One region of the Planococcus shenhongbingii genome, then DNA from elsewhere that is predicted to be linked to it. Evidence: riboswitches for the same ligand, from Rfam matches in the RefSeq annotation. Region 1 holds a riboswitch; the other holds the start of a gene.
The links. A riboswitch is a leader RNA that binds a small molecule or an ion and turns the genes downstream of it on or off. The one in region 1 is predicted to bind S-adenosylmethionine.
Positions count from the first base shown of each region.

Region 2: linked by a shared signal. The riboswitch ahead of QWY16_RS03970 (MetQ/NlpA family ABC transporter substrate-binding protein) and the one ahead of metK (methionine adenosyltransferase) in region 1 are both predicted to bind S-adenosylmethionine.

Region 1 covers NZ_CP129235.1:1,339,151-1,349,355, reverse strand. Annotated here, with positions in the region: gene QWY16_RS06750 (alpha/beta fold hydrolase) at 1-588, opposite strand, end outside; gene QWY16_RS06745 (gamma carbonic anhydrase) at 693-1,226, shown strand; gene metK (methionine adenosyltransferase) at 1,276-2,487, opposite strand; SAM riboswitch class I at 2,685-2,797, opposite strand; gene pckA (phosphoenolpyruvate carboxykinase (ATP)) at 3,034-4,623, shown strand; gene QWY16_RS06730 (alpha/beta hydrolase family protein) at 4,772-5,551, opposite strand; gene QWY16_RS06725 (NUDIX domain-containing protein) at 5,532-5,990, opposite strand; gene QWY16_RS06720 (Dps family protein) at 6,058-6,504, opposite strand; gene yidD (membrane protein insertion efficiency factor YidD) at 6,611-6,841, shown strand; gene QWY16_RS06710 (metal ABC transporter solute-binding protein, Zn/Mn family) at 6,929-7,891, shown strand; gene QWY16_RS06705 (iron chaperone) at 8,002-8,382, shown strand; gene QWY16_RS06700 (AAA family ATPase) at 8,495-9,223, opposite strand; gene QWY16_RS06695 (hypothetical protein) at 9,629-9,796, opposite strand; gene QWY16_RS06690 (hypothetical protein) at 9,930-10,205, opposite strand, start outside.
Region 2 covers NZ_CP129235.1:779,689-789,893, reverse strand. Annotated here, with positions in the region: gene QWY16_RS03985 (IclR family transcriptional regulator) at 1-375, opposite strand, end outside; gene QWY16_RS03980 (acetamidase/formamidase family protein) at 702-2,003, shown strand; gene QWY16_RS03975 (metallophosphoesterase) at 2,107-2,910, shown strand; gene QWY16_RS03970 (MetQ/NlpA family ABC transporter substrate-binding protein) at 3,026-3,859, opposite strand; SAM riboswitch class I at 4,018-4,136, opposite strand; gene QWY16_RS03965 (alpha/beta hydrolase) at 4,314-5,216, opposite strand; gene QWY16_RS03960 (hypothetical protein) at 5,532-6,449, opposite strand; gene QWY16_RS03955 (SRPBCC domain-containing protein) at 6,781-7,257, shown strand; gene QWY16_RS03950 (acyl-CoA dehydrogenase family protein) at 7,418-8,635, opposite strand; gene QWY16_RS03945 (CaiB/BaiF CoA transferase family protein) at 8,653-9,813, opposite strand; gene QWY16_RS03940 (DUF3870 domain-containing protein) at 10,068-10,205, opposite strand, start outside.

The DNA of each region.
Region 1 (10,205 bases):
GATGTCCGGAAATTTCCCGATGTTTTGCGCTGTTTGCTTCAAATAAGTCTGCAATTCATGATACCATCCAACGGTCACAGTAGAGTTATACAAGGAATCGTCTTTTTCTTGTTCAATTACTTCTTTATTGCGCGTTAAGTCATGGATATGAATATGATGTTCAATTGCCATATTAGAGGTCAGTTTATGCAAGCCTGTCAGTGCAGCCGAAAATTTCGATGGAGTTTTTATCAAACGCAGCCAAGGAGAACTAAAGACGACGCCAGCTATTGGGTAAGGGTTATGGCTTAAGAAATTCATAACAATAGTAGCTCCAAGTCCATGGGCAACGATAAACACCGGGAGCTGTTCTTCTAAAGCAGCAAGAGTCGAAGCCCGGACCGATTCCTCATAGGCTATAAACGATTCCTGATGCGGCTGATTTGCCGGTGCACTTTTCCCATGGCCTGGCAAATCTCCTGTAATGACGTGAAAATTCTCAGAACGCCATTGATCGATTTGCCAGGCATAGCGAATATGGTGTTCATACGCGCTGTGCACGAGCACTATAACTGCCTTTGCTTGTCCTTTCGCTTCCCATTTCCACATCTGCTGCACTCCTTTCTTCATCTTTTATCCAACCAACAGATTTGACCTTTGCAGTAAATTTGTTACGATTATAGATATCTTATCTTTTTTAACGGAGGTTTTCCATGATTTACCCATTCAACGGCAAGCACCCATCCATTCATCCATCCGTATTCATCGCGGACCATACAACAATTACCGGTGATGTGACAATTGGTGCTGAATCATCCGTCTGGTTCAATACCGTCATACGCGGTGACGTCTCTCCGACTATCATCGGAAACAAAACCAATATCCAGGATTTATGCATGCTTCACCAGAGTCCAGGGAAAACATTGATTCTTGAAGACAATGTCACGATTGGCCATCAAGTGACACTCCATAGCTGCATTATCCGAAAAGGCGCACTGATTGGCATGGGATCCATCATATTAGACGGCGCTGAAGTTGGAGAAGGCGCATTCATCGGAGCTGGAAGCCTCGTTCCGCCCGGCAAAGTCATTCCGCCCGGAATGCTGGCGCTTGGGCGTCCAGCGAAAGTGGTCCGTGAACTCCGGGATGATGATAAGCAAGATATGGAACGCATCGTCCGGGAGTATGCGGAAAAAGGTGCTTACTATAAATCATTGCAAAAAACCTATATCGAGCAAGAAAAATAACAATAAAAAGACGATCAGGCATTTTTGCCTGATCGTCTTTTTGTTGTTTTTAAGCTTGTCCATTAAAGATGCCTGATTGTTCTCTAAGAACTTCCACTTTATCTGTACGTTCCCATGGAAGGTCGATATCGGTGCGTCCAAAATGTCCATATGCTGCTGTTTGTTTGTAGATCGGGCGTCGAAGATCCAACATTTTGATGATTCCAGCCGGGCGCAAATCGAAGTTTGCACGGACTAGATCGTCCAAAGTTTCTTCGTCGACTTTGCCCGTTCCAAATGTATCAAAAGCGATTGATACTGGATGAGCTACGCCGATTGCGTAAGCCAATTGCACTTCGCAACGATCTGCCAAGCCTGCTGCCACAATGTTTTTCGCTACATAACGAGCTGCATAAGCCGCTGAACGGTCCACTTTCGTCGCGTCTTTTCCTGAGAATGCGCCGCCGCCATGGCGTGCAAAGCCGCCGTAAGTGTCAACAATGATTTTGCGCCCTGTAAGGCCCGCATCTCCTTGTGGACCACCAATTACAAAACGGCCAGTCGGGTTAATGAAGTATTTTGTTTCATCATCCATCAAATGTTGAGGGACAACTTCATTGATGACATATTCTTTGATGTTGCGCTGTATTTGTTCAAGTGTCACTTCCGGGTGATGCTGTGTGGAAATAACGATGGTGTCCACGCGAAGCGGTTTATTGTTTTCATCGTATTCGATGGTAACTTGTGTTTTGCCATCGGGACGCAAATATGGAAGTATTTCTTCTTTGCGCACTTGAGCCAATCGGCGTGCCAATTTATGAGCTAGTGAGATTGGTAGAGGCATTAATTCTTCCGTTTCGTTGCACGCGAATCCGAACATCAGACCTTGGTCTCCTGCTCCAATATCGTCTAATTCTTTATCAGTCATTTGGCCTTCACGCGATTCAAGCGCTACGTTTACTCCAGCAGCGATGTCCGGTGATTGCTCATCGATAGATGTCAGAATTGCACTTGTTTCTGAGTCAAAGCCATATTTAGCACGTGTATAACCGATTTCCCGTACTGTTTCACGTACAACTTTCGGGATATCAACGTAAGTAGAAGTCGTGATTTCCCCTGCAACAAGCACTAACCCTGTAGTTACAGTGGTTTCGCATGCAACACGCGCATTGGGATCTTCTGCTAAAATGGCATCCAGGATTGCATCTGAAATCTGGTCACAGATTTTATCCGGATGTCCTTCTGTTACTGATTCTGATGTGAATAATCGACGGTTTTTCAAAATGTGTTTCCTCCTTATATCCTGCGAGATTGCTCTCGAAATTGATACGGTACTCGTTTCCCATGTCAAGTCCGTTCCGTAAGGATTGAACTTCAAGCCGTTGTGGCCTTTGTACACGAGGATTAAGGGCAATTTCATAAAAAAATCCCATCCATCATTTGCATGTGGAAAGGAGAAATCATCATAAGCACCTTTCACTCTTATCGTCCAAGGTTGAGTTCCTTGCTTCAGGTTTGGCACCTTCTCTGCAATTTGCAGCAGGTTGCCGGGTTTCATAGGGCCTGTCCCCTCCACCAGCTCGGAATAAGAGTATCCGTTCAATTTTTCATCATACGGAAAGTATAATGTTATGTCAACGTTTTTCAATCAATCTGTCCATATTAAATCATTAATAGGTGATAATAGGCGAATCAAGATCCTTAAATGTATTTTTTTCATTACAATCAGTTATTAGTATAGACTAATGGGCTCAATGTGTTATACTAATGTTCGAATATACATCCTCCCCATCACCATGGGAATAACCGAAAAGGAAGGTACATATAAATGAATCCAGTGAACTTCGCAAACAACTTAAAGGATCTTTTAAATGGCCAAAATGTGCACGTCCAGCTTTCAGTTCCGCAATTAGTGGAAGCAGCAACATCACGTGGGGAAGCCGTATTGACTCGAGAAGGCGCAGTAAAAGCTGAAACAGGCAAATACACAGGCCGCTCACCTAAAGACAAGTATATAGTAGAAGAAGAGATTTCAAAAGATAAAATTGATTGGGGCGCTGTCAACCGTCCGATTTCTTCTGATGTTTTTGAAAACTTATATAACAAAGTAATTGAGCACTTGAAACAACAAGATGCATTATATGTTTTCAAAGGCTTTGCAGGAGCAGACCCAGAGTCTCGTTTGGCTATCCAGACGATCAATGAATACGCTTGGCATAATCTGTTCGCCCACCAATTGTTCATCCGCCCGACTGCAGAAGAACTGGCGGCGCATGAAGCGGAATTTACCGTTGTCTACGCCCCGACATTCCAAGCAGATCCTGCAGTGGACGGCACTGATTCTGAAACATTTATCATCGTTTCTATGGAGAAAAAAATCATTCTGATCGGCGGCACTGAATACGCCGGCGAAATGAAAAAATCTATCTTCTCCATCATGAACCACATCTTGCCTGAAAAAGGCATTCTTCCGATGCACTGTTCAGCTAACGTAGGCCATGAGGGCGACGTAGCATTATTCTTCGGTTTATCCGGAACAGGAAAAACAACTTTATCTGCTGATGAAGACCGTAAATTGATCGGTGACGACGAGCACGGCTGGTCGGATAACGGCGTCTTCAATATTGAAGGCGGCTGCTACGCAAAAACAATCAATCTTACACGTGAGCACGAACCCCAAATCTATGACGCCATCCGTTTCGGTGCTGTTTTAGAAAACGTTGTCGTTGACGACGATACACGCATCCCGGATTATCACGATGGATCATTGACTGAAAATACACGTGCCGCTTACCCGATCCAGGCAATTGATAATATTGTGGATCCTTCGGTAGCAGGGCACCCAAAAACAATCGTATTTTTGACAGCTGATGCTTTCGGCGTGTTGCCTCCAATCAGCAAATTGACGAAAGAACAAGCAATGTATCATTTCTTAAGCGGCTACACATCTAAACTGGCTGGAACAGAGCGCGGGGTTACTTCTCCTGAAGCGACATTCTCAACTTGCTTCGGATCACCTTTCCTTCCTTTGCATGCGACTGTGTACGCTGAAATGCTTGGACAAAAAATCGACGAGCATGGTGTTGATGTATTCCTTGTAAATACGGGCTGGACTGGCGGCGAGTACGGAGTCGGCAGCCGTATGAAATTGTCATACACACGCACAATGGTGCGTGCTGCAATCAAAGGCGAACTTCATGATATCGAAACTGATAAAGAAGAAATCTTTGGTCTGCAAATTCCAAAACAAATAACTGGCGTGCCTTCTGAAATCTTGAATCCACGCAATGCATGGGCAGACAAAGAAGCTTACGACAAGAAAGCAAAAGAACTTTCTCAGGAATTCCAAGAAAACTTCAAAAAATTCGGCACCGTTTCAGCTGATATCAGCGTTCAAGGCGGACCGGCAAAGATTTAATAAGCAAGCTAAAAAAGCTATCCTTTATGGATAGCTTTTTTCATTGAAAGTTCACAAATTTTATTAATCTAAATATACAACGATATTCAGTGAAATCTCTTACTCCTGTCTCTGCATTGTACTTGTATCGCTTCGCTAGTTTCGGCCATCACCTTTCGTTCCTTCTCATCCATTCCGTCAACGCTTTTACGGTTTTGCGATTGGCTGCTGGCGGGAAAAAATGAGTATATTCCGGGAAATACCAGGTTTCGTGCTGTTGGCCATTAAGCTTTAATGCTTCTTCCAATAAATACGCTTGGCCAGGCGAGACATTTTCATCTTTTAAACCGTGGATGATTAGAACAGGCGCTTTTGTTTCGTCTAGCCGCAGCAAAGGGTTACGCTCTTCATACGCGGTCAGTGCCGTATTTGGCGTGCCTCCGTACAGTCTTTTCATCATCCGCCGCATATCCGGCCGCTCTTTATAGGTTAAAACGGTATCGGTTACGCCTGCCCATGTAACGACTGATGTGATGTCATCTCTTAATACAGCCGTCCATAGGGCCATGATGCCTCCGCGCGAAAAAGCCAGAATGTGGACCCTACCGCTGCAGAATTCCTTTAAGACTTCTACCGCGTATACCGCATCCCATCTATCCGCTCCTCCAAATTCATCCCGTCCTTGCCCTCCCCGATTTCCTCTGTAATACGGGGCAAACACGACAAAGCCTTGAGCCGCAAATTGAGCGATTCGTGCAGGACGCACCATTCCAATTGACTGGATGCCGCCTCTCAGATAAAGAATGCCGCTCCAATTCCCAGACTTTTTCGGTTCAGCCAAGAGACCTTTCACTTTCAATCCATCGGACCAATAAACGATTTCTGTCAGCCGGACATTCGGATTTGGCGATGGATAGATTTTTTTCGATTCAATCGTCCCATTTTCCATGTTGCATCACCTTCTTTATAATTTCCTTCATTCCTTTGTCTTTCATTAAAAAGCTGTATGAATCATCCAAAAGGAGCTGTTCCGACAAAACAATGCCTTCTGTTTCCATCAAAGCGATGGCTTCCAAGCGCTCTGTCTCCGCAATAAAAACCGTTTTGCAAAACGGTTGATCTGAAAAAACCATGTACTCAGCCAGCCATTCCAGTTTGCCGATGACCGCACCGGTTTCTTCATATACTTCCCTAACCGCTGCCTGTGCTAAACTTTCCCTTGGCTCCACTTTGCCGCCCGGAAATTCCAAGCCGCGGGTTTTATGCTTTGTCAGCACCCACTTGCCGCTATATTTGCAAATCACTAATACATGCTTGCTTTCAACCGAAAAGATTCCAGGTTCAAAAGACAGTTTGCACAGATTGCCGTTCAAGTCTATGTATTCCATTCATTCACCTCTTGGACATTAGAAAAAGCGTACACTGATTAACAGTGCACGCTTCTGTATCTCTATTTTACTTCTTTTCGCCCAAAAATGCTGACAACATCCAAGAATGTTTTTCTAAGTTTTGGTGAATGGCATTTAACATGTCTTCTGTCATGTCATCATTGTCTTCAGCTGCCAGTTCCATGCCTTTTTTCAATGACTTCATGATTGTATCGTAATCAGACACAACCGTCTGAACCATTGCATCCGAATCTTCTTTGCTTGTGGCTTCTTTTACGACCGATAGCTCCAACTGCTCTTTCATCGTTGCCACCGGTTTTCCGCCAAGAGCCAACAAGCGCTCTGCAATTTCATCCATATATTGAGTTGCTTCGTTATATAATTCTTCAAATTTCACATGCAAGGTAAAGAATTGATGGCCTTTTACATACCAGTGAAAATTATGTAATTTCGTGTAGACTACTGACCATGTTGCGACTTGTACGTTTAACTCTTTGTTTAATTCCGTTGACATTCAAATCACTCTCCAATGTTTTTGATAAGCTTACATACTTTATTTATACCTCTCTTCTGCTTACAATAAACATAATGACAATTTTCCAGAAAGAAGCTGACCTCAAATGAAGACCATTCTGCTTAAGATGATCCGCTTTTATCAGCGTTTCATCTCTCCTTTATCTCCTCCGAGCTGCCGTTTTTATCCCACTTGTTCCCATTACGGAATTGAAGCAGTGGAAAAGCATGGTGCTTTAAAAGGCGGATACTTGGCAGCGAGACGCATCCTGAGATGCCATCCGTTCAATAAAGGCGGAGTCGATTTTGTTCCGGAGAAATGGCCACCAAAAAAATAATTGGTGGTTTTTCTTGTGTTTTCAAAAAAAATCGTGTAACATTCATTTTGTTCTTAAAACGTAACCGTTACAATTTGGAGGTACAAAATGAAAAAACTGATCCCATTAATCGCCCTTATTCTTTTACTGGCAGCTTGCGGCAATCCTGCAGGTGAAACGCAAACCGAAGATGATTCAAAACTGCAAGTTAAAACCACTGTCTATCCGCTTACATACTTTACGGAACGCATTGGCGGTGACCGCGTCGCAGTCGAATCGGTTTATCCCGCGGGTTCAAACGAGCACAGCTTTGAACCTACCCAACAAGATATGATTGCGCTCGCTGAAGCGGATTTGATGTTTTATATTGGGCTGGGATTGGAAGGATTTATTGACAGCGCGAAAAAAACCTTAAGCAATGAGAATGTTGAATTTGTCGCTACTGCTGATTCAATTACCGATGAAGAATTGGAAGCTGCCAGTCATTCCGAAGAAGAACATAGCGAGGAAGGCCACGCAGAAGAAGGTCACGATGGCCATAACCATGGTTCAACAGACCCGCATGTGTGGATGTCTCCTGTTCTTAGCCAAAACTTGGCGGAGTCCATCAAAGATTCATTAATCAAAGCAGATCCGAAAGGTTCCGAGACTTACGAAAGCAATTACACGAAATTAATCGCTGAACTTGAAGCGCTTGACCAGTCGTTCGCCGACCTTTCTGAACGAGTAGAAAACAATACGTTCTTTGTTTCTCATTCAGCGTTCGGTTATATTGCTGAACCATATGGCTTCAACCAAGTGGCAGTAGCTGGGTTAAACAGCCAAGATGAGCCATCTCAAAAAGAACTGACTAAAATTGTTGATTTGGCAAAAGAAAAAAACATCCAGCACATTATTTTCGAGCAGAATGTTTCTTCAAATCTTACCGAAGTCATTCAAAAAGAAGTAGGTGCAGAAGCGGTTCAAATGCATAATTTGGGCGTCTTGACGCAAGAAAACATCGACAATGGTGAAACGTATTTCACATTGATGGAAAAGAACTTGCAAACCTTGGAAACAGTATTAAAATAAATTTGCCAAAAAGGCGTATTCCGATAGGAGTACGCTTTTTTTGTTTATAATGAAGCTATGACTATAATGAAAAAAAGCGGTGTATTAAGAATTCACAAGGAGGAGAAAATATGAAATCAGAAAATGAAGCAGTTAAGACTATTGATGAGTATATCGCCCAATTTCCTACAGATATCCAGGAAACACTAGAGAATCTCCGGAAATTGATCAAAGAGGAAGCTCCTCAAGCAGATGAAAAAGTCAGTTATCAAATGCCGACATTTTATCTACACGGAAACCTTGTCCACTTTGCAGCTTTCAAAAATCATATCGGCTTTTATCCCACTCCCGCCGGCATCACCGCTTTTGAAAATGAATTATCCAAGTATAAAAGCGCCAAGGGATCCGTCCAATTCCCGCTGCATGAACCTTTGCCATTAGATCTGATCCGGCAAATTGTCAGGTACAGAGTAAAAGAAAACCTGAAGAAATCCAAAAACAAGCCGCAATAAAACAGCCAATCTGCCATCACAACTTTTAGTTGAATGGATGACAGATTGGCTGTTACTTTTGTGTATGAGCAAATTCCCAATCACTCCCTGAACTTAGTTTCTTCTATATAATTTAATCCTCCAGCAGTTCTTTTAAAAACTTTTCCCGGTGATCCAGGAAGTATTTCGTGATTTTATAATGGTCTGTTTCCTCATAGCTGATTTCTTCAATGGCTTCGCCGTCAAAGCTTAAAATCTGAGCATCAGGATAGCCCAGAAGAATCGGTGAATGCGTGGCGATGATAAATTGACATTCCTCCTGCTGCACCAATTCATGGAGTATGCGCAGGAACGTCAGCTGTCGCTGCGGTGACAATGCCGCTTCCGGCTCATCAAGCAGATAAATCGCTTGGCCATTAAAGCGGTTCATGAACAGCGATAAAAATGATTCACCATGAGATTGTTCATGTAAAGATTGCCCTCCGTAACTTCTGTAAGCATCTGCACCTTCTTTTTGCAGCTCATCGATATGAGTGGCAAAGTGATAAAAAGATTCCGCTCGCATGAAAAACCCGTTCGAAACTTTCGGCATCCAGGAAAGCCGGATATAATCCGCTAAAACAGATTCTGCGGCATGAGTTTCATATGTATTATTGCGCCCGCCTCCAGCAGAATTAAAGCCGCATTTATCAGCGACGGCTTCCAGCAACGTCGATTTTCCCGAACCGTTTTCACCGACAAAAAAAGTGACGGGACTGGCTAAGTCAAGTTGGTCTATGCCTTGTATCGCGGGAATATTAAAGGGATATTGATTGTAATTCGGTACTTGGTCCTGCAACAAACTGATTCTCTTTAAAAACACTGTACTCACTTCCAAGCTTTTTATTTCATCATGATTCTTGAATGCGTTTCCGCTTCATGTATTTAGAGGCTTCAACTATTCATATAAAAAATAAAATCCAGACAAGCGGGGGTTTCAACGAAAACCCCGCGACGAATTGCCTCCCAGTAAGCTCAAGAAAATGAGGAGAAACAGGATATAAAAACCGGCAAAGACATTCCACTTTAAAGCCCGTTTCTGTTCTTTTTCTTTGTCAGCAAAAAAAACGATGCTTATAAAAAAATTAGGATTGAAACTATTAATGCCCATTCCGGTATCCTCGAAGCCCTTAAAGCGTTTGGAAAAAAATCGTTGACCATCAATAAGGTAAATCCCATCATTCATATAGAAACGCCCCACCGCACCCTTTCACCTCCAGTAACTATTTTATTCTTTGCTCTTTAAACGCCTGACTTCTTCCTCCAGAACTGCAATGCGGGCTTCCAAGCTTTTTTGAGGAGTAGACTTTCTTTTTACCATAACTAAAACCGCTCCGATGATGAGAACTAAAACAATCCATAACAATAACGGAGAAAGAGCTATTAAAGTACTCAAATTCTTGCCTCCTCTTTAGGTCTCTTATTCAATGAATAACTATACGAAAAACAGCTGGAAATAGTTTCAATTTCCAGTGTCTCTTTTTATATCATTAAACATGTCCTCGGCAATGAGACGTGTTTTCCAATCTTTAAAATTCTTTGCTCCACTCCTCGTCTTCCAATATTTCTCCTGTTTCAGCTACATACCCTGCAATTAATGTGCCTTGCTGCAAATGACCTTCATTTTGAAGAAAAGAAATCAACTCAGCAAACCGCTGCTCATCTTCTGCTTCTTTATTCCTTGAAATGGATAAACGGACAACTGGGCTAACAGCATGTTCTTTATAACTCCCTGGAGTTAAAAGATCAATGGCTAAATCCCGCCCAATCAAATTGTCAAAAAAGACATGGAATTCTACAGAATC
Region 2 (10,205 bases), 560 kb from region 1:
GCCAATCTCAGGCTGAAACGGTTCCTTGAAAGGCGGTTTGAGCATTTGCTTCATCACCACATCGTTGTTTTCCAATACGCCGATATAAACCCCTTCTGACTCCTCTACTCCTAATTGATAAGGCGTTTTCAATGAAGTCCAGTCAAAAGGGCGTGTGCTGTGGCCTTGATAAAATTTTCCCTCGTTCAATTTGAAGTATTTATCTTTTTTGATGACGTAATTCATGTTTTCCAAAGTGCTGAGCAAGCGAAAAGCCGTAGTTTTATTGAAAGACAAAGCCGTACTGATTTCTGTTAAGGTCAGAAATTCCTCTTCTTGCAGCAGGTCCAAAATCTGCAGCCCTTTTTTTAATGCGGCCACCTCATAATTGCTCATCAAGTTCACCTCATCTTTGAACTCATCTTAAAGGAGCATTTCTGCACTTACAACAACTTGGCATTTTGTTTCGCTATGTGAAATTTTACTGGTGCTTCCTATTTCGATACACAGTTCATTTATGGGCCTGGCTCCTGCTGTTATATAGATGGAAGCCGTCTTTGAAATCGTTGGTTTTATTGATATAAAAAAGTCGTCTTTCCTTCTTTAAATTCTGAATTGAGCAGGCTGTTTGAAAATGCAAAACAGCGCATTTAATTGTTAAAGGCCCCCTAAACCTATATAATTTAAGTAGTCTGATAATTCGAATAAAGAGGAGGATTATTGTGAACAAAACGGTAGTCGAAACGTTATTTGTCAATCATTTCGTAGACGGCATTTTGGATCCGGGAAAAGAAATGTTAGGGCCGGTGAAAGACGGTGGATACATTATTGCGAATACGGCTCCAGGCTGTTGGGGCCCTATGATTACACCAAGCATCAAAGGCGGCCACGAAGTGACAAAACCTGTTTATGTGGAAGGGGCTGAACCGGGCGACGCAATTGCCATCCGGATCCAGTCCATCACGGTCACTTCCCAAGCGACCGCTTCCGGCAACGACAAAATGATTGAAGACCGCGCAGACGGTGATGGCTACGTCGCCGCGAAATGTCCGGAATGCGGAACAAAGAATCCGGAAACCGTCATTAAAGGCATCGGCATGGAAGCCATCCGCTGTGCGAAGTGTGGAGCGGACGCCACTCCGTTCGTTTTCACGAATGGCTATACCATTTTCTTTGGGGAAAACGGCGATGTCGGCCTCACCTTGCCGCAAGAAGCAGCTGAAACCATTGCAAAAGCTGGACGGGATTACATGAAAACTCCCGAAGCTTCTGTACAAAATCCGGTCGTCACGTTTGCACCACATGACTTGGTCGGCACGATGGCACGCATGCGCCCTTTCCTCGGACAATTGGGAACGACGCCATCCCGGCCAACGCCTGATTCCCATAATGCCGGAGATTTCGGTTCTTTCCTGGTCGGTGCCACCCATGATTATGCGAGCACGCAGGAAGAATTGGAAACCCACCGGACGGACGGCCATTTGGATGTCAACCGTGTGCGCGCCGGTGCTGTTTTGATCTGCCCTGTTAAAGTTCCCGGAGGCGGCGTTTACCTCGGTGATATGCATGCGATGCAAGGAGACGGTGAAATCGCTGGGCATACAGCAGACGTTTCGGGCATCACCCATCTCCAAGTCCATGTCCTGAAAGGGTTTAATATCAAAGGACCAATCTTGCTGCCGAATGTCGAGGACCTGCCCTATACGGCGAAGCCGTTCACTGCAGAAGAACGGCAATCCGCCCAGCAAATTGCCGACAAATGGAACGTCTCTCAGATCGAACAATCTTATCCGGTCTCTTTTATCGGATCCGGGCCGAATTTGAATGATGCGACTGAAAACGGGTTGAACCGAGCTGCTGAATTTTTCGGTGTGTCCGTTCCGGAAATCATGAACCGTGCGACCATCACCGGAGCGATTGAAATCGGCCGCCATCCAGGTGTCATTACGGTGACTTTCCTTGCTCCGGAAGCGTATTTGAAAAAAACCGATTTATTCGACTTAGTCAAAAATCAGTACGGATAATACAAAAACGCCATTCCAGAAAAGGAATGGCGTTCTTACTGAATCAGTGCATGACCGGAATATGGATTTTAAACAGATGCAACCGAGACAGGAGGAACCGCAGTTGAAAATCGCCGTTTTATCAGACATTCATGAAGGGTTAAACCGCAAAAAAGCAGAAACAGATATTCTAGCTATAGTCGAACAATGGGTAAAAAACCACTCCCCTGACGTATTCATCGTGAGCGGAGATCTAGCTGCCGGCCCTGAAAAAGGCTTGGCTCTTTTAAATCGGCTGCAAGACGGTTTTCTGGAAACCAAGCTATTATTCGTCCATGGCAACCACGATGTCTATGCGGAAGATTCCGCCGCTGCCTATTCCAAACTTCTCGAGTTCCGCGGAAATCTTGGCAACGGCCCTGTCCAATTGAACGAGGACTGGGTCGTAATCGGCGATGGCGGCTGGTATGATTACACATTCGGCGTTGCGGGATTTACTGAACAGCAATTTGCCAAAGGCGTATTCGGCAGCTTTACCTGGCCGGATAAAACGTATGCCCACTGGCCAGTAACCGACTCTGCCTTGACGGAGCAGTATACCGCAAAACTGGAGAACTGGCTCAAAGAATATCGCGGCAAAAACATAATCCTGGTCACTCATGTTGTACCGTTCGCTCATTTTCTGCAAGTGAAGGAAGATCCGAGCTGGGATTTCTTCAATGCGATGATGGGAAGTTCGCGCTTTGGCGAACTGGCGTTGGAATACCAGGTCAAAAAGCTTATTTTTGGCCATACCCATACACGCTATCATGAACATTATAAAAACATTGAAGTAATCTGCAATCCACTCGGCTATTACCCACATGAATGGAACCTGCAGTCGGCTGAAGAAGAAATCGCATCAACGATTAAAATGATTGAAATTTAAAGATTTGCGCTTTCCGCATCTTCCCTTTTTCGATGCTGCGACTGCTGGCCAATACCGTTAAACAAAAAAAGCCGCCTTCGATGGATTCCATCGAAGGCGGCTTTCTCATTAGGTTTTACCATGAAGGAATAAGCGATCCGCTGAAATCTTTTTCAATGAATTGTTTTACTTCATCGCTATGGTACAGTTCAAGGAATTGCTTGATCGCTTCATCGTCTTTGTTTTCAGTGCGTGACGCAACAAGGTTGACGAAAGGCGAATCGCTTGGTTCGATGAAAATCGAATCTTCTGCTGGCACAAAGCCCGCTTCAAGTGCGAAATTGGTATTGATCGCTGCTGCATCCAGCTCGTTCAATTGGCGTGGAATTTGAGCAGAGTCCAGTTCGATAAACTCGTAGTTGTTTTTGTTTTCAGCGATATCCATCACAGTCGCCTGCAAGCCGACGCCTTCCTTCACTTTAAGAAGGCCCGCTTTTTCGAACAACGCCAAAGCCCGTCCGCTATTGGTCGGATCACTCGGCAAACCGATTTTTGCTCCTTCCGGCAGTTCGCTGACATCTTTGTAGTCTAATGAATAAATGCCCATCGGAAACGTGACCGTATCACCGACGCGGACCAAATCCAAGTCCCGGCTTTTTTTCATTTCTTCAAAAAACGGTTCCGTCTGGAATGAGTTCAAGTCAATTTCCTCTTCTGCTAACGCAACATTCGGCATTACGTAGTCAGAGAACACTTTCGTTTCAATGGTGAAGTCCAGTCCTTGCTCTTCTGCAAGCTCCGCAACTTTTCCGACGAGCTCTTCATGCGGGCCACCGGTTACGCCGACAGTTAAAACACCGTCACTGACAAGGCTTTCCGCTTCTTTAGTTGATGCCTCTTCACCACTTCCGCAAGCTCCTAAAACTGCTGCTGACAAAACCAGTACACTTCCTGCTATCCATTTCTTCATGTCATTTCCCCTTTTCCTGTTTCTTTTTCATTGCCAGTGTGGCCAGTAAAACCTTCAACTGCATGCAGCCGTTGTAATGACAACCGCTTCCTTTTTTGTGAAAAATAAAAATGCCTCTCTTAAAAGAGAGGCATTCAAAAAAGTTTGAGTTTACACCTCTCTTATTTTCCAAAATACCAAGTATTTTGCAGGATGTAGCACCTTTTCATGGTCGTTCAAAACCTTGAATGGTTGCCGGGCTTCACAGGGCCAGTCCCTCCGCCGCTCTTCATAAGAGATTTACATATTTAATTTATATTTTCATACTATTTCAATATAACGCAAAAAGCAAGACCCATTTTGTTTATTGTGAATTTTAGCAATAAAGAACCAGAGTGAAATACAACTTAGGTTTAGAATTTCCATTGATAAAGGAAAGCGATTTTTTCGTCTCTCTGCTTCCTTTAAATCAGTCTCACAAATGCTCCTTGAACCACTCAATTTGCGGTGGAAGAAAACCCGACAATCCTGGTTCTCCATAGGCACTATAGTGGCCGCCGGGAAGAATCACTAATTTTTTTGGCTCATGTGCTTTTTGAAATGCTTCTATGGTTAAATCCGCTGTCGCCAACATATCATTTTCTGCCACCAATATTAATAAAGGTGTCGGGGAAATACGCTCAATCGTGCTGCTTGGGCTATATTCCAAAAGAGCTTCCATTGTTTCAAGCGTAATTCTATTTTCCCAATTTGGTGCAATCGTGTTCCCTGTTTCAGTAAACCACTCAAAAGCCTCTGGAATTGGCAAAGCACTTACTTCACCTTCTGGTGCAACTACCGGCACATACTGGTGCTCGGCTCCCATATAACGGGCCAGACGGTAAGCACTTAGATTTTGGACGAATCCTTGGAATATATCATTTCTCATTAACCGTTGAGCACTCTTCCATCCGTTTACCACGGGAGTTTGGGCTACGACAACTTTCACCCGCGGATCTATTGCCGCCAAATGCAATGCATGAGCTCCGCTGTAGCCAGTTCCCCAAATGCCAATTCGATTTTCATCTACTTGATCATGAGTTGAAATCCAGCTGATCGCATTTCTATAATCTTTATGCTGCTCTGCAGGAATCACATGCTGCCTTGGCTCCCCTTCACTTTCCCCGATAAATCGGTAATCAAAAACCAATACGGCAAATCCTGCCTCTGCAAATTTTTCTGCGAAGTTTTTCAAATGCATCTCTTTCACCGCATTAAATCCATGCGCCATGACAATCGCCGGTTTCTTACTAGGCTCGCCTCCTTCCGGAACGTATAACCAGCCCTTGCAATTTAACCCTTCACTCGCGAACGTAATATCATTCTTGATAACGTTCATTCCATCCCTCCTTTGGAATTTATTATTTCGAAAATATAGCAAAAACTTCCTCTTTCTAAATATATCAGAAAAATCAGATAATTAATATAAAGGATTGATTATTGTACAGGTCAATTGAAGGAGAATTCCTTTTAAAGACCCTGGTTAGTATTTTTCATTACAAACCCTAGCAGAGCTGCCCGAAATCGGCCTGCCTTATATTCTTCTAAAACATTAAGTTTTGCTCTATAACCCATCATGCCCAATCATTCTACAAGAAAGGAAAGCGCAAAAAAAGGACCAAGAGTTTCCTCTAAGTCCTTGAAGGTTTTCCTATTATTTGTTCTTGTATTCCGTCACAATCGTGCCAATCAGAATCCCCATTACTCGGCCTTTGAACGCATCCGGCACAGATTCCCCGGTTGGGTTTTTGTAATACAGCCGATTGGCTTCTTCATTATACGTAAAGCCAAGTTCCATTAATTTCGTTTTTAACGGCTCCGGCAATTGGTCGCTGCCTGTCACTTCTTTAAAGTAAGGTGTTGTATAAATGGAAACATCGACGTCATCCAAGCTGGATTCGAGAACGAATAGATCCGTATCACTTTTCACAATCCATTGGCCTTTAGAGCTGACCGCTAATTGCATATGTTCCAAAGTGGAAATGCCCTCCAGATTAACGCCGAAAATCTGGTTGATCAGCACGCGGCTTTCTGCGCCAGTGAGTGCGTAATCATGTTCTTTCAGATAGCGGTCCATCACTTCATTTTTCGCCATTTCCATAATCCGTGCATCTTGCTTAGTCGATGCCGGTTCTTCGTTCAAAGAGACGCGCAAGCTTTCCATCACATCTGTAGGATAGCTGGCCAATTTGCTGCCATAATCCATCTTCGAAACGTAGTTCAGATCGATATCAAAGATCTCTTTTACCGCCAGCCGAACTTCATTTCCTTTGACCTTTTTACCGAATGAAGCTAAGTAACGGTCCATGACGTTCACTTTCGGCATCGTTTGAATCACGGCATCTACTTGTATTGACTTAGCATCCACTCCCAAACTAACCCGGACCGCTCTCATCACTTTCTTCGAGTACTTGGCATCCTGTTCAATATGCTGCGCTTCGTAAGCTTGAGTATTCGAGTATGCCGGTGCTTCTGCAGCATAGACGCTTCCTACTCCGCCAGTCAAAGTTACAGTTGTAATTGTGCTAAATAAAACAATATTTTTTGCCATGGTCTTAATCTGGTTTCTCATCTTCATTCCTCTTTCTAGTCATCCTATTTTTCACATTATCCGAGACAGGGGGGTCTTACTAATCTTTAATGTTTACAACTTTTCCTATATATTACATTAATAATTACTTTTAATCTACCTAAATAGTCTTTTATACCTGTCGTCACTCGTTACAATTCTAAAAAACGACACAATTTATTACATTAAATAAAAAACCGCCGCTTCCTAAACGTTAATACGTCGGAAGTGGCGGTCTATACAATTTAGATTATGTCGCATTTCCAGATTTATCGGGAATGGTTTCCAGCTGAAAATGGGTATACTACATTAAACTCAATCAGGAGGTTTTAATATGGCAACTCCATCAAGCTACCGAATCGATTCCGCTTCAAGAGTGATTAAGGCGTCGCCGAATGCTATCTACCAAGCGTTCATGAACCCTGTATCTTTGCGTTCTTGGCTTCCGCCAAAAGGAATGTCGGCCCATATGGACGTTTTTGAACCTCACGAAGGCGGAACTTACCGGATGACTCTTACCTACGAAACCGATCATCCAACCCCCGGAAAGACTTCCGACAATACGGACGTAACCGAAGGAAAGTTTTTGGAGTTGGTTCCGGACACCAAAATTGTGTGTTCCGGAAAATTCGATTCTGAAGATCCGGCGTTTTCCGGCGAGATGAGTCAGACTTGGTATTTGGAAGCCGTTCCAGCAGGAACAAAAGTGACAATCGTTTGCGAACACGTCCCTGAAGGAATACGAAAAGAAGACCATGATACCGGTTTAAATTCCACACTTGAAAACCTTGCTGAATTTATTGAAAAATAGAAGGTGGAAATTAAATGGCTTCTGCAGAAGCCATTTAATTTCCACCTTTCTTAAATCTTAGACAGCTTATCCAACTGCGTTTTGGGTGCATGAATTTCAACTCTGTATTCTGTTTCACAGGCAAGGTTGTCATCACGGTATTGCCGTAATCTTATAAAGTTTATTTATTCGTCAACGAAGCAATGGTTTCCTCTTGCCAAGCTGGAAGGGTTTTGCTTAACGGTTTGTCTTCCTTATAACCGAGTACATATTCCGCTTGCATAATGGTATGGATTTCACGTGTCCCTTCATAAATGACCGGCGCTTTGGAATTCCGCAAAAAGCGGCTGACCGGATACTGGTCTGAATAGCCATAAGCTCCATGAATCTGGAAAGCGTCGTCTGCAGCCTGGTTGGCAAAATCACAGGCTTGCCATTTAGCCAGAGACGTTTCTCTCGTATTGCGCTTTCCTTCGTTTTTCAGTTCACCGGCCCGGTACACAAGCAGACGGCTCATTTGATAGCCCGCTTCCATTTTCGCAATCATTTGCTGAACAAGCTGGTGTCTGCCAATCTCTTTTCCGAAGGTTTTGCGTTCGTGGCAATAACTGACGCTTGCTTCTAAACAAGCCATAATTTGCCCCACTGCTCCTGCAGCAACAGTAAAACGGCCATTATCGAGTGCCGCCATCGCGATTTTAAATCCTTCCCCTTCTTCGCCAAGCAAATTCTCTTTTGGCACTTTGACATCCTCGAAGAACAACTCCCCGGTATTGCCTGCCCGGATGCCGTGTTTCCCTTTAATCGCTTTGGAAGAAAATCCTTCCCACGTCCGTTCTACAATAAATGCCGAAATTGCTTTATGTTTCCCTGACTGTTCTCCTGTATAAGCGAAAACCAGGAAATGGTCAGCCACATCGCATAATGAAATCCATGTTTTTTGGCCATTCAGAATATAGTGGTCGCCGTCTTTTTTCGCAGTCGTCTGCATCGCAGCCACATCTGATCCAGCGCCTGGCTCGGTCAACCCAAATGCCCCGATCTTTTCTCCGCTGGCTTGCGGCGTTAAATACTTCTGTTTCTGTTCTTCGGTTCCCCACTGAAGAAGCGTCATGCTATTCAGTCCGATATGGACCGAAACCGCTGTACGGAAAGTCGTGTCGCCCCGCTCCAACTCTTCACAAACGATGGCCAGTGAATTATAATCCATGCCACTGCCGCCATATTGTTCGGGAATGCATACACCCATCAACCCCAGTTCTGCAAGTTTGGAATAAATCGCCGGGTCTGATTGCCCTTCGCGGTCCCATTCTTCGATATACGGCATGATTTCCTTGTCTACAAAATTCCGGGTAGCGCTGCGCAGCAATTCCTGTTCTTGAGTAAAGTTAAAGTTCATCGTTTTTCTCTCCCTTATTAGTTATATGTTTTCATTTTTTTCAAGCGGTTGAATACTTCCTCATTATGTTCTCCCGGCATCGGCGGATGACGTTTCACTTCCACTGGCGTTCTGGACAATTTCAGCGGGCTGCCGATCATTTTGATTCGGCCGGCTGTCGGATGATCGTGTTCGATAAACATATTCCGTGATTGAAGCTGCTTGTCATTTACAACGTCCTCCAAGTTCTGAATGGGACCACTCGGAACATTGCATCCTTTCAGTTTTTCTTGCCAAAAAGCTGTTTTCTCCGCTAATAATTGCTCTTGAAGAATTGGAATCAGCTGTTCCCGATTCTCTACACGCACCGGATTTGACTTATACTTGTCATCCCAGGCAAGCTCCGGTTTCCCAAGAACTTTGCACAGCGCTGCAAATTGATGGTCGTTTCCGACAGCAATTACCATTTCCCCGTCAGCAGTGCGGAATGTTTGATACGGAACAATATTGGCATGCGTATTTCCGAGAGCCGTCGGAATCTTTTCTGACATCAAGTAACTGCTGCCAATATTGATCAATGCGCTCACCGCAGAATCATACAAGGAAATATCGAGCTTTTGCCCTTTCCCTGAAACGGTGCGTTCCAATAAAGCTGCCTGGATGCCAATGCACGCATACAGCCCCGTCAGGACATCGACAATCGCAACCCCCGACTTTTGAGGGCCTGATTCTGTTGTTCCCGTTATGCTCATCAACCCGCTCATGGCTTGGATGATAAAATCATAGCCTGGCATATCACGCTCTGGCCCCGTCTCCCCGAACCCGGTAATTGAACAATAAACGATGCGCGGGTTCAACTCCGCCAAGGTCTCATACCCCAGCCCAAATTTTTCCATTTTCCCGGTTTTGAAGTTGTTGATCACCACATCACTTTCCGAAGCCAGCGTTTTAACGATTTCAACGCCTTCTTCCGTCCGGAGATCCACTGTTATGGCTTTTTTGTTTCGATTGGCACTGAGATAATAAGCGCTTACGTCTTCCTTGAAAGGCGGCCCCCACCTCCGGGTTTCATCGCTTCCTCCGGGCGCTTCCACTTTCAGGACTTCTGCGCCTAAATCGCCTAAGATCATCGTGCAATAAGGACCTGCCAGTACCCGTGATAAATCCAGGACTTTGATATTCTTTAACGCTCCAGACATGATTTCACTCCTTTCGTGGCAACAAAAAAGCCAGTTCAAATAGACAACAGCAAGCTGTTTATCCAAATTGAACTGGCTTTTATCTGTGGCGAACAACCTGGAAGAGGTTGTCGGCAGACTAGGCAGTATGGGATTATACATTTAAAAATTGACCATGCGGGACGAACGCGTTTGCGTTTCGGCATGATTCGTACTTCCAATCCTAACCTATTAAACCCTGCTTGTAAACAGAAAAAATAAAATAATCTGAAAAATCAATGGTAAGTTTCACGAGTCTCGTATTGTTTGTGCAAATCCTTTAAGGCGGAAATCAAGGCATTCCCTGCTTTTCCTAAGTAATGACTTTTCAGTTTTGCGATCGGTTCTTCTATCCCGTCTTGAAGGCTGTACCC